One region of the Lysinibacillus irui genome, then DNA from elsewhere that is predicted to be linked to it. Evidence: riboswitches for the same ligand, from Rfam matches in the RefSeq annotation. Region 1 holds a riboswitch; each other region holds the start of a gene.
What was found. Region 1 has a riboswitch for cobalamin ahead of OU989_RS09100 (ribonucleoside-diphosphate reductase subunit alpha). Riboswitches for the same ligand answer to the same signal wherever they lie in the genome.

Region 1 (3,211 bases):
GGTCTTTTTGCGTAAGGAAGGTCGCGTTCAATGAGAAATGCTATGAAAGTGGGCACGTTCATTGTGACAATGGATAATGCGGCAGCCATTGGGGAAAAGCCACAAGATGTAGTGTCAGCATCTGACCAACTAACAGCTTACATGACAGCACGTGTGACATTTTTAGAGCAGCTTGCGGCACAGGCATTACCTTGCCAAGTTTTACTCGCTAATTTCTCTGGTGATACGGCATGGACACGTTATGAAAGAGGTATTCAACAGGTGTTTGAGGAAACTGGTATAGCCTGTCCTGCAATCGCAGGAAGTACGGAATCGAATATGCCCACGCTACAGTCAGGTGTAGCCATTACGATGCTTGGGGAAATACAACAACGTCAACCATTTGACCATGAACAGCTCAGCTGGTACACTTATGGCTTGCCGCTTGTAGGGGAAGAAGTGTTAGCGCATCCAGAAGACGTTGCACAGCTTCAGCCCATTTTTCAGGCATGGCAGGCGGATATCGTGCAGCAAGTTTGGCCAGTCGGGTCAAAGGGGCTACAAGGCGAATTAGCGCGTCTTTTTGGACAGCAACAAGTTGAAAGTTCGCTTGATCTGACCAAATCAGCAGGTCCTTGTTCGGTCATTTTGCTTGGCATCGATCCTAAAAAAGAGCAGCAGGCACAAAATTTTTTCCAAAGAAATTTTGAAAAACTACGCAAAACTGCACCGTATTAGGGCTTGTTTCGAGCAAAAGGGCTGCCTTAAAAATCGCAAGGTACGAAACACCTATTGCAACACGAAACACAATATGTTAGATTTGTTTAGGAGTTAAAACACAATATATAGTATTTGGACAAGCGGTACCAATATGGTTTAAAAGGGAATTCGGAACAAGAGTCATCTTAAGCCGAAGCTGTCCCCGCAACTGTAAGTGCTGACAAATAATCAAGAGACCACTGTTGAAAAAACGGGAAGGTGATTATTTGGAGGAAGCATGAGCCAGGAGACCTGCCGAGATGTTCAAGACAGCAACACATTCTTCGGGGATTGAGAAGTGGAGGCGAGAGATTTGTTCACTTCTTTGTGTGCACGTCCTTCATTTCCATTTCCGATTTTACAGCGATCACGTAACCGATAGATGTTGCGTGATCGCTTTTTGTGTTGCTTGGAGAAAGAAAGGGAGAGAATGTGTACATGACAATTCAAATCGAACAGCAACTAGCTAAGTTAAAAAATAGTTACACGGAGGATGAGCTTGAAAGCTTTGTAAGGTTATCGGATCGTTGGCTACGAAAAAACGACAATGCCACATTTGAAGCATGGGCGGATGCGATGATTTTACAAACACTTAGCCTAATTGATGAGGAAGAGCCCTATTGGACATTTGTGGCTGCACACATTTATTTAGAAAAATTATACGATCAATTTGCAACGCGACGTGGCGTTTCACCAAAGGATGTTTATCAAAAATTTCCAGCTCATCTTGCACAATACACTGAAGCGGGCTTATATCATGAAAGCTTAACAACAAAATATAGTGAGCAGGAGCTTCAACAATTAGCCAGCTATTTAGAACCTAGTCGTGACGAGCTATTCACGTATATTGGCTTGAAGACATTAATGGATCGTTATGTTGTACGTGATTATACAAAAACACCTGTAGAGCTCCCACAAGAGCGTTGGATGGTCATTGCCATGACATTAATGCAGGATGAAACAGAAGATCGTCTAGAAAAAGTGCGAGAAGCTTACTGGGCGATGAGTAATTTATATATGACTGTTGCAACACCGACACTATCAAATGCTGGTAAGACACATGGTCAGCTTTCAAGTTGCTTCATCGATACAGTGGATGACAGCCTACAAAGCATTTACGATACGAATACGGATGTCGCAACATTGTCTAAATATGGTGGTGGTATAGGCGTTTACATGGGCAAAATTCGTAGCCGTGGCTCGTCCATTAAAGGCTTCAAAGGTGCATCAAGTGGTGTGCTACCGTGGATTAAGCAGCTCAATAATACGGCTGTCTCTGTCGATCAGCTAGGGCAACGTCAAGGAGCCATCGCGGTTTATCTTGATGTTTGGCATAAGGACGTCTTTACGTTTTTAGATTTACGCTTAAACAATGGTGATGAACGACTACGTGCCCATGATATTTTCACAGGGCTATGTTTACCAGATCTATTTATGGAAACAGTAGAAGCCCGTGGAGAATGGCACCTATTTGATCCACATGAAGTACGTGAAGTGATGGGCTTCTCTTTAGAGGATTTCTACGATGAAACAAAGGGCAATGGCTCCTTCCGCACGAAATATGCAGCATGTATTGCTAATCCGTTATTAAGCCGTGAAGTAGTACCAGCCATCGATATTATGAAGCGTATTATGCGCTCACAACTCGAAACTGGCGTTCCATTCATGTTTTACCGAGATGAAGTGAACCGCATGAATCCGAATAAGCATGAAGGAATGATTTATAGTTCGAATTTGTGTACAGAAATATTCCAGAATATGTCAGCAACGGAGTTTGAATCCATTACATTAGAAGACGATGTTATCGTGACTCGTCGCAAGCCTGGAGATTTTGTGGTTTGTAACTTGTCCTCTATTAATCTAGGAAGAGCCGTGCCTGCTAATGTCTTAGAGCGGTTAATTCCGATTCAGGTACGTATGCTTGATAATGTTATTGCGTTAAATACTATCCCTGTGAAACAAGCAGAGCGTACGAACCTACGCTACCGTGGTATTGGACTTGGCACATTTGGCTGGCATCATTTATTAGCCTTAAAGGAAATTCAGTGGGAATCAGATGAAGCTGTAGAATTTGCGGACAAGCTTTATGAGGACATCGCCTACCTAACAATTCGTGCCTCTAACGCTTTAGCAAGCGAAAAAGGAGCGTATCCATTATTCGAGGGCTCTGATTGGCAAACAGGTGCCTATTTTGAAAAGCGCGGCTATGATAGCGACAAATGGAATGCTTTACGTGAGGCAGTGGCGAAAGAGGGAATGCGAAATGGCTATGTTATGGCAGTAGCCCCTAACTCATCGACATCGATTCTAGCAGGAAGTACGGCGTCAATTGATCCGATTTTCCAAAAGAGCTACTCAGAAGAGAAGAAGGATTACAAAATTCCTGTAACGGTACCAGATTTATCACCCGTAACGACTTGGTACTATAAATCAGCTTATTTCATCGATCAAAATTGGACAATCAAACAAAATG
Region 2 (3,211 bases), 2.2 Mb from region 1:
GAGCTTGCTTAGATAGTAAAATTATTTGCGACATGATTTGTGTAATGGACAGATAGCAAATAATAGATATAACCATAACACTCACTATGTATATAAAAGCAACTGCTATTTTCCGTGACATCTTCCATCGCCTTTTAAAGAACATGACGATTGGTTCTAAGAAAAATGCACTTATACCTGCAAATAGTAAAGGCATGGACACAGGGATAATAAAATAGGCAGCTACAAGTAAGGATAGAATCACAATTACTCGAAAAATCAATTTCCTAGCATTAAATTTATTCATAAACTCACCTTCTTTGCGAAAAAATTAAGTTAAGTGTACCATAAATCAAATTTTATTACGTTCTGAATCAATAAAGGTAGGGATAAATTATGGAAAAAGAGATTTTGCAACTTTTTAGTAATCTAACAGAGCGTGACCACGATATTCAATATGAATCTTACGAGGAACTAATGAAAATTATGCAGGAGCCCGTAGATTGGACATATGCAGTATGGGAACAGCTTGTACAAGCACTTACATACAAAGATGGACATGCTCGTGCACGTGCTGCACAAATTTTATGTGCCTTAGCCGCAAAAAGTGATCCAGAAGAAAGGGTATTGGAGGATTTTTTGAAAATTTGGGCTGTGACGTATGATGAGCGATTTGCCACGGCGAGGAACGCGTTACAAGCTATTTGGAAAATTGGATTAGCAGGTCAAGTACAAAGAGACTTAGTTGTCTCGTATCTAGCTAAGAGATTTCAAACCTGTTTGGATGAAAAGCATCCCTCTCTTATTCGCTATGATATTATTATTTCTTTTAAAAAGCTTTATGATCAAACGAATGACTCTAAATTAATAGCTATTGCACACCGCTTAATTGATGAAGAGCACGAAGTTAAACACAAAAAGAAATATAAGGCAGCCATCCGTTCAAAGTAGCGAGATGGTGTTTTTTTGTACAGGATGTAAAGTTTCTATTTGGAGTACAACTGTTTTTTCCTATTAATATATGGTAAACTGCTTTACAAATGAAATATTCTTGCAGAATAAAGGTGCTAACTAGCATAATCGGGAATTCGGTGAAAAACCGAAGCTGTTTCCGCAACTGTAAGTACAGCCATTATAAAGATATACCACTGTCTCCAAGGAGATGGGAAGGTTCTTTATAGCTCATTAAAATTCATTAATGAACTGTACAAGCCAGGAGACCGACCTTTATTTGAACGTATAACAACTCTTCGGAAGCTAGGAGGATATACGGCAAATTACATAGGTAATGTCATAGTAATTGGCAATCATTATGTTATTTTCGTCGTTCCTTTGCTTAAAGGAGCGGCGTTTTTTTATGCTATCGTTCATGTAAGAATTTATCAAAATGGGAAGGGGGTACATCAAGTGAAAAAGGATGCACGTTATTCTTGTTATCCGTTTATGCGTGAGAAGGCTTCAACGGTTGATTATGAGATTCGAACAGATAGTCTCACAACACATCTAGGGGTTGCATTAGCTGCAGTAAAAAAGGAGGATGTACAAGTTGTCGTAGATGATTTGCTGCTTATATTACCTATGGCTTACCATGTCAATGGTTCAGTCCGAGGAAAGCTAGCAGTAACAGAAGAAGATCTTTCTTGGTTAAGCGAACGCTATGACTTTTATGTTCGTCATGTGAAGGAAGAAATACAAAGTTTTGTTTTACCTCAGGGCACAGAGGCTGCTGCTGCTTTACATCTTTGCCGCAGTGAAGCCAAAAAATCATATCGTACATTACATAAGGTTTCAGAGGAACGAGAGGTACCAGCTATCCTTTTCGACTACTTAGGCTTGTTAGCAAATGTATGCTTTGTCATGGCAGTCTATATGAATCACCAAGCAGGTATAGCTGAAATACCGTTTATTAGTAAATCCTATCCAATGAAAAAGAAAAGGGAGAGTAAGAATGAAGAAAGTATTTAATTTCCAATGGCTATCAGTGCTAGTACTAATATTAGTTTTAGCAGGTTGTGGTACCTCAGAAGATACAAAAAATAAAGAGGCTTCACAGGATACGCAACAAACTGAACAAACAACCTACAAAGTAACAGATGATCGTGGTGTAGAAGTAGAATTTAAAGAAGTACCAAAAACTATTGTTTCCTTACAACCAAGTAATACGGAGATTTTATTTGCACTAGGTGTTGGTGAGAAAATCGTAGGAGCAACAGAGTATGACACATATCCAGAAGCAGCACAAAAAATCGAACGAGTATCTGATTCTCAGAATTTCGATAGTGAACGCATTATAGCCTTAAAGCCAGATGTGGTCATTGCTTACACAATTGGCTCTAAGGATGCATTGAAACCATTAGAAGATGCGGGACTGAAAGTATTTGTTATTGAATCTGCCACATCATTTGATGATGTTTATGGGGATATTGAACAACTAGCTGCTGTAATGGGTGTTGAAGATAAAGGAAATGAATTAAACGAACAGATTAAAGCGAAAATTACTGAAGTACAAACAAAGGTGAAAGAAGTAAAAGCACCGAAAAATGTTTATTTAGAGATTAGTCCTAAGCCAGATATTTATACGGCAGGCGCTGGAACTTTCCAGCAAGAAATATTAAATGCAGCCAATGTTAAGAATGTCTTTGCTGATTTAGACAATTGGGCGCAAGTGTCTGAGGAAGAGGTTATTGCGAAAAATCCAGAGGTTATATTAACAACAGTAAACTATACAGAAGATCCTATAGGGGAAATTTTGACACGTGATGGTTGGAATACTGTGAAAGCTATTCAAGATAAAGCTGTACAGTCTCTTGATACTGATATCTCTAATCGTCCTGGTCCACGTATTGGAGAAGCAGTAGAATTAGTAGCTAAAGCTGTGTATCCAGAGTTATTTAAATAACAATTCAAGGCTAGCTGATCTAACGGCTAGCCATTTTTATATGGTTAGTTATTACCTAGCGTGAAAATTGGAATTAATTTAATTTGTTCTATAGAATAAAGGTAAGAATGCTTAATAATTTAGGGAGGGTAGTGAATGGAACAGTTAGATACACAGGTTATTCCGTTTGAGGCAGTCTATAATTTCCGAGATATGGGGGGATATAAGACAAGGGATGGACGTATTGTAAAGAAGGGTTTATTCTACCGATCTGCAGCACTTGGTAAAATGACATCAGCAGATAAAGAGCGATTTGAAATGTTAGGTATTAAAACTATTTTTGATTACCGTGAC
Region 3 (3,211 bases), 820 kb from region 1:
TCTACATAGGTTTTATAGCCTATGATCATATCACTTTGTTGTAAAGCTTCTACTGCTCGTGTCGTAATATGCTTAAAATCTCCAGGTCCAAAGCCCACTACGAAAATTTTCCCTTTTTGCGCCATGCTGTTACCCCTCTTTCACCTTTTCGATCCCTTTAATGGCTGTCGTTTGTGCTGTACGCTGTAATGTACCTTCCCGAAGTGTAAAGACATGTTCGTTGTATAATGTTTCATGATGTAAATCTTGTACGAGTATTCTTGCATGCTCTGTTGATGGCACTCGATACCAATTTCCTTGTGGATAGGCGATGACTACACAAGCATCCTTGCATCGTCCATTACAGCGCGTTCTTGTCGTATGTATTTCCTGATCGAGTGCTTGTCGCTGTATTTCATCTCGAATGGCTAAGGTAATTTCCTCAGCATCCTTTCTCATGCAGCTACTGCCATTGCAAATAAAGAGATGTGTTTTCATCCCCTCTAAATTCCATGTTGTCATCTTCTGTCTCCCCTCATTTGCTTTCTGGAAAAAGAAAAAACCCTCACTCTTAACGAAGAGTAAAGGTTTTGTAGAAGCCAAATAAAAACGAATAGAATAAAATACAGGTACTCGCTCTCGCTTCAACTTCTCCCTCCGAAAAGTTTGCATGCACAATCAAATAAGCAGGTTTCCTGACTTAAGCTTCATTTTACTATCGCACCTTCCCAAGTTTTCACCAGTGGTACCTGCGAATTCATCAGCTATTACAGTAGCGGGGGCTGTATTGGATTTTCACCAATTTCCCTATTATCTCGAGCTATTCGAGCACTTATTGACGTTTTATATGAAATTTATTATCTTCTTCAATTGTTTAGAAAACTGTCTCTATCATATCTTATTATTTTAAAATTTCAATATTTCTTTAAAAATTTATGACAAATTTATCAATTTTGCTCGAATCTTATTCTTTAAAAAACTAAGTTCTCCTTACTTCTATCTAAATTTTCTATATGGATATGCAATTAAAAATTTTTATATAAAAAAATCTAGCACAATTATGGAAATTTATGTTACACTTTGTCGTGAAATCTCACAACTTTATGTTTTTTCGGTGTAAAATGCTTGCCATTTTACTTAAAAGGGAAGCCGGTTTGAATCCGGCGCGGTCCCGCCACTGTAATAGGGAGCTTTATAGATAATGTCACTGTCCAATGATGGGAAGACCTATAAAGTGTTGAACTAGAGCCAGGAGACCTGCCGAAAAAAAGGTGATCGTTTCAACCTACGAGGATAGGTGTGCGGCTTAGCAGATGAGAATGATTTGCTTTTTTTAGCTATGCACTTTTCCAGCAGCGGAGAAGTGCTTTTTTATTTTACGCACGCTACATTCTTAAAAAACTAATCGTTAGGAGGAAAGCTTTTGACATTTTCATGGTGGAAACTTAGTTATTTTTTATTGGCCTTGTTAATCGTGCCAAACCGAGCCTTTGCTATGCATATCATGGAAGGCTTTTTACCCATTGAATGGGCCATTTTTTGGTGGGTCATCACGACTCCCTTTATTATTCTAGGATTGCGTTCCATTCGAAAAACAATGGAAGAAAACCCTGAAACAAAAATGCTCTTAGGGCTTTCAGGAGCCTTTGCTTTTGTGCTATCGGCCTTAAAGATCCCCTCTGTTACCGGGAGCTGCTCCCACCCAACTGGCGTTGGACTTGGAACAGTTTTATTTGGACCTTTAGCAATGAGTGTCATTGGGACGATTGTGTTATTATTCCAATCATTACTATTAGCGCATGGTGGTATCACTACTTTAGGAGCCAATGCCTTTTCTATGGCTATTGTCGGTCCGTTTATTGCTTACTTTGTTTTTAAAGGGGCTCAACAAATAGGGTTGTCATTTTCACTTGCCGTTTTCTTTGCCGCTATGCTTGGTGACTTAGGTACATATATTGTGACTTCTGTCCAACTAGCACTAGCCTTCCCTTCAGAGGTTGGAGGTTTTATGGCATCCTTTACAAAGTTCGCAGGAATTTTTGCCTTAACTCAAATTCCGTTAGCCGTTAGTGAAGGAATTTTAACAGTCATTGTGATGAATTTCTTGAAAAAATACAATGTCAGCGAATTAAAAACTTTACGTGTTTTCTCTACAAAGGAGGCACATTAAAATGAAACGTAATGTATTGCTATTAGTGATTGTAGTGCTGTTAGCCATCATCCCACTGTTCATCCAAAAAGGAGCAGAATTTGGTGGTGCTGATGGAGAAGCAGAAGCTGCTATTGGAGAAATCGATGCAGAATATGAACCGTGGTTCGACAGCTTATGGGAGCCGCCAAGTGGTGAAATCGAAAGCTTATTATTCGTCCTACAAGCCGCTATTGGTGCTGGTTTTATTGGCTACTTCATTGGCTATATGCGCGGCAAACATAAAGAAGGTTAACCAACATGTTGCTCATTGATAAATATGCCTACCTCAATAAGCTAGCGTTCGTTCATCCACTTGAAAAAATGATCTTTTCACTTGGACTACTTCTAGTAACGCTTATCATGAAAGATGAACGTCTTTCACTCATTACATTTTTTGTAATGAGTGCTTTTATCATTATAGGTGCGAAAATCCCGCTTAAATACTATATTAAATTACTATTACTACCAGCTTTTTTCTTGCTGACGAGTCTCGTATCCATTTTACTAGCTATTACACCTTCAACCACTGTCTTACCTGCGCATGTTTGGTCTTTCACGTGGATGGCTTGGACAATATTCATCGGGAAAGCAAGTGTCCTAACTGCGCAACACTTGTTCTTTATCGTTCTTGGCAGTATTAGCTGTTTATATTTTTTAATTTTGACCACATCCGTACAAGGAATTTGTTTTGTGCTACGACAATGGCGACTTCCCTCACTCCTAGTCGAGCTAGTAGAATTAACCTATCATTTTATCTTTATTTTTTTAGGGAGCATGCAAAAAATTCATCTAGCCCAGCAGGCCAGGCTTGGCTACCATTCACCTATGCAGTGGCTACGCTCTATATCTATGCTTATTGCGGCACTATTTGTTGAAATGTTTCAGCGTAGTCGAGAGCTCAACAATGCCATGCAGTCACGGGGCGGTGAAAGCGTTTATTGGCAAGAGACGAGCTCTTATAGCAAGAAAAACTGGCTAGGCATGGCCGTTATTTTTCTAGTGCTCATCGTATATGGAGGATACTTCTCATGAAAAACTGTT
Region 4 (3,211 bases), 730 kb from region 1:
ATGATAACATGTAATGAAGGAGGGATTTTGTATGTTTCGATCAATAGCACCCCCAACAATGTCTTTACAGTAGAATCTACTGTTTAGGCATCCGATAACTGATTGCTCATTCTTATTAGATTCTACTGTATAGGCTCAAACTATATGCGTAGAAAGTAGGAATTTTTAATGAGCGGAAAATTAGCATTTGTATTATCTATGGTTATTTTTGGTGCTGTCGGTGTTTTTGCAAGGTATATTCCTTTAGCTTCTAGTGAGATTGCCTTTTGGATGAGTGGCATTGGTGCTTGTTTTTTACTAGTAATTTTTATTTATAAAAAGGAAAGCTTTGCAAGAAGCGCTATTGTCCTGAATAAATGGCCGTTATTAATTTCAAGTGTTGCTTTATGTGGAAATTGGATATTTTTATTTCAGGCGTATAAGGAAACGACCATTGCTAATGCTGCCCTAAGTTATTATTTTGCACCCGTATTGGTCATCTGTTTATCGCCTATTATTTTAAAAGAAAAGCTAGTTGCAAGAAAAATAGTTTATGTTGTTGTAGCACTTATCGGTCTTTTTTTGATAGTGCAAAGTCAGAACGCAGAAAATAGTGGACACTTAATTGGTATTGTCTATGGTCTGATTGCGGCATGCTTTTACACCCTACTAACATTTACAAATAAAAATATTCGCGGGTTAAAGGAACCACATAATACGATTATCCAACTCTGTTTAGCTGCATTTTTCCTCAGCCTCTATATTGTAGGAACGACGGGTTTTCAGGTGATGCAAATAAATTTTGCTTCTATTCTATTACTCATCGTATTGGGCATTGTCCATGCAGGTATAGGATTTTATTTATTCTTTTTAGGCATGTCACAGCTAAAAGGTCAAAGTATAGCTATTCTTAGCTATATTGATCCACTGACATCATTAGTGATCTCCACGATGATTATTGGAGAAAAAATGACGCTGCTACAACTAATAGGAGCCATTCTCCTATTAGGCTCCACATTACAAAGTGAAATCGAAAAAGTGTAAAAGGGTTTGACAGGAAGAATAAGCTGTCGTAGATTTAAAGTAATTTAATAAAAGCATTAGGTGCCCAAAGGGGAGAATAGGGAATAAAGTGAAAATCTTTAGCGGACCCGCCACTGTATAAGGGAGTTCTATAGTAAATACCACTAGCGCGTTGCTGGGAAGGTGCTGTGGAATGTTGAACTTGAGCCAGGAGACCTGCCTATTTGCTTTAAAAGGTATGGATGATGGAAAAGTCTGTAGTTTATTTGTTGTGACGATAAACTACAGGCTTTTTCTTTTTGTCTTAAAAGGAAAGGAGAAATTATCATGCAATTACTACAAAACACGTTACAAAACATCCAAGGTGCTGACATGAAAACGAGGGAGCAAGCAAGAAAGCGTATAGATGCTCTCTGTAAGCCCCCTGGTAGTTTAGGAAAACTAGAGTCCATTGCTGTGCAGCTTTCTGGGATAACTGGACAATTATATCCGCTCGTTGATAAAAAGGTCATTATTATCTGTGCTGCTGATCACGGTGTTTGTGAAGAAGGTGTAACCACGAATCCACAAGATGTTACGGTCTTTCAAACATTAAATTTCCCTCAAGGTGGTACAGGCGTTTGCGCGATTGCAAACATTACCAATGCCAAGGTGGTCACAGTAGATGTAGGGGTGAAAGAAGAGATTCCACACGGTGCAGGTGTCATCATCAATAAAATTAAGTACGGTACAGACAATATGGCAAAAGGACCTGCCATGTCTAAAGAGGAAGCCATTCAAGCAATTGAAGTAGGAATTCATGTGGCGACAGAGGAAATAGCAAAAGGGGCTAATGTACTTGGCACAGGTGAAATGGGCATTGGTAATACAACACCTAGTGCTGCTATTTTAGCTGTATTGACTGGATGTGATCCAATTGAAGTAACAGGGTTTGGGGCAGGTGTAGGCAATGGTGGCATTGCTCATAAAGCAGCGGTTATTAAAAAAGCTATTGAGGTCAATCAACCAGACCCTCAAGACGGTTTAGATGTATTAGCTAAAGTCGGGGGCTTAGAGATAGGGGCCATGACTGGTATCATACTAGGGGCAGCTGTCCATCGTAAGCCGGTTGTGATTGATGGTTTTATTTCAACTATTGCCGCACTTATCGCATATAAGCTTGAACCGAAAGTAAAAGATTATATTATCCCTTCCCATGCTTCAGAGGAACCGGGTGCTAAAATTGCCGCAGCGTTACTCGGCATTGAACCAATGCTACATATGAACATGCGCTTAGGAGAAGGCTCTGGTGCCGCCTTAGCTTTTCCCATTTTAGATGCAGCCTGCTCCATGATGAACAATATGGTGACGTTAGAGGAAGCGATGCAACTATTAGCTAAATAAAAAAGGAATAAGCCTGTATAGTTGCAATACTATTTGGGCTTATTCCCCATTCATTATGCTCGATTTAGCTTACGTAAAGGCAAACGCCATTTCATCATATAGGAAAGAATGCGTAACACTGTGATGATGGCGAATAAAATATAAAGGAAGATGTCTCCTGTAAACACTTCAAATCCAATAATTAGCCCTGCAAGTGCAGCCCAAACACCATACACCTCATCTCGTAGAACTAATGGTTTACGTCTAGCCAATAAATCTCGCACAATGCCGCCACCCGAACCAGTTAAGACAGCAGCTACTATCACAGCACTAATAGGCATATCTAGTTTCACGGCATACAACGCACCTTGAATTGCAAATGCTGATAAGCCAATCGCATCTGTGAAGTTACCCCAACGATGCCAATGCTGAATCAAATGATGAGGGAAAATAAAAAATATAGTAATCGCTGCTAACGCAATTTGAAACATCATATCCTGCCCCCATAAGGTCGTGACAGGTAGTCCAATAAGTAAATTTCGAATAGCCCCTCCGCCAAAAGCAGTTACAATTCCGAGTATATAGACACCGAATAAATCGTATTCTTCTTCCATGGCAATAATTGCCCCAGAAATAGCAAAGGCAATTGTTCCGATAATACTAAAAACCTCCCAAGCCATTCCTTTCACCCCTTCTATTAATAAATAAACTTCTTTTTATGTTAAAAGACTTTTCTTGTAACAAAATCTATGGATTTATGAGCCAAATTCAGTCATTAAACACGCTTCTTGAAACAAGTCCGCACATTAGCTTAGCGTAAAATGCGCTTAGAAACAATAGGCAAGTT

Region 2: it holds a riboswitch for cobalamin, as region 1 does, so the genes downstream of both, OU989_RS20490 (hypothetical protein) here and OU989_RS09100 (ribonucleoside-diphosphate reductase subunit alpha) in region 1, are expected to answer to the same signal.
Region 3: it holds a riboswitch for cobalamin, as region 1 does, so the genes downstream of both, OU989_RS13550 (energy-coupling factor ABC transporter permease) here and OU989_RS09100 (ribonucleoside-diphosphate reductase subunit alpha) in region 1, are expected to answer to the same signal.
Region 4: it holds a riboswitch for cobalamin, as region 1 does, so the genes downstream of both, cobT (nicotinate-nucleotide--dimethylbenzimidazole phosphoribosyltransferase) here and OU989_RS09100 (ribonucleoside-diphosphate reductase subunit alpha) in region 1, are expected to answer to the same signal.

The regions. Positions count from the first base shown of each region.
Region 1 covers NZ_CP113527.1:1,855,939-1,859,149, forward strand. Annotated here, with positions in the region: gene OU989_RS09090 (ECF transporter S component) at 1-34, shown strand, start outside; gene OU989_RS09095 (hypothetical protein) at 31-717, shown strand; cobalamin riboswitch at 824-1,013, shown strand; gene OU989_RS09100 (ribonucleoside-diphosphate reductase subunit alpha) at 1,177-3,211, shown strand, end outside.
Region 2 covers NZ_CP113527.1:4,077,831-4,081,041, reverse strand. Annotated here, with positions in the region: gene ytvI (sporulation integral membrane protein YtvI) at 1-286, opposite strand, end outside; gene OU989_RS20495 (hypothetical protein) at 376-930, shown strand; cobalamin riboswitch at 1,025-1,222, shown strand; gene OU989_RS20490 (hypothetical protein) at 1,387-1,944, shown strand; gene OU989_RS20485 (ABC transporter substrate-binding protein) at 1,928-2,878, shown strand; gene OU989_RS20480 (tyrosine-protein phosphatase) at 3,014-3,211, shown strand, end outside.
Region 3 covers NZ_CP113527.1:2,677,613-2,680,823, forward strand. Annotated here, with positions in the region: gene cobJ (precorrin-3B C(17)-methyltransferase) at 1-125, opposite strand, end outside; gene OU989_RS13545 ((2Fe-2S) ferredoxin domain-containing protein) at 130-501, opposite strand; cobalamin riboswitch at 648-830, opposite strand; cobalamin riboswitch at 1,075-1,258, shown strand; gene OU989_RS13550 (energy-coupling factor ABC transporter permease) at 1,403-2,149, shown strand; gene OU989_RS13555 (energy-coupling factor ABC transporter substrate-binding protein) at 2,151-2,423, shown strand; gene cbiQ (cobalt ECF transporter T component CbiQ) at 2,429-3,202, shown strand; gene OU989_RS13565 (energy-coupling factor ABC transporter ATP-binding protein) at 3,199-3,211, shown strand, end outside.
Region 4 covers NZ_CP113527.1:1,127,149-1,130,359, forward strand. Annotated here, with positions in the region: gene OU989_RS05325 (DMT family transporter) at 169-1,023, shown strand; cobalamin riboswitch at 1,065-1,240, shown strand; gene cobT (nicotinate-nucleotide--dimethylbenzimidazole phosphoribosyltransferase) at 1,330-2,385, shown strand; gene OU989_RS05335 (trimeric intracellular cation channel family protein) at 2,439-3,044, opposite strand.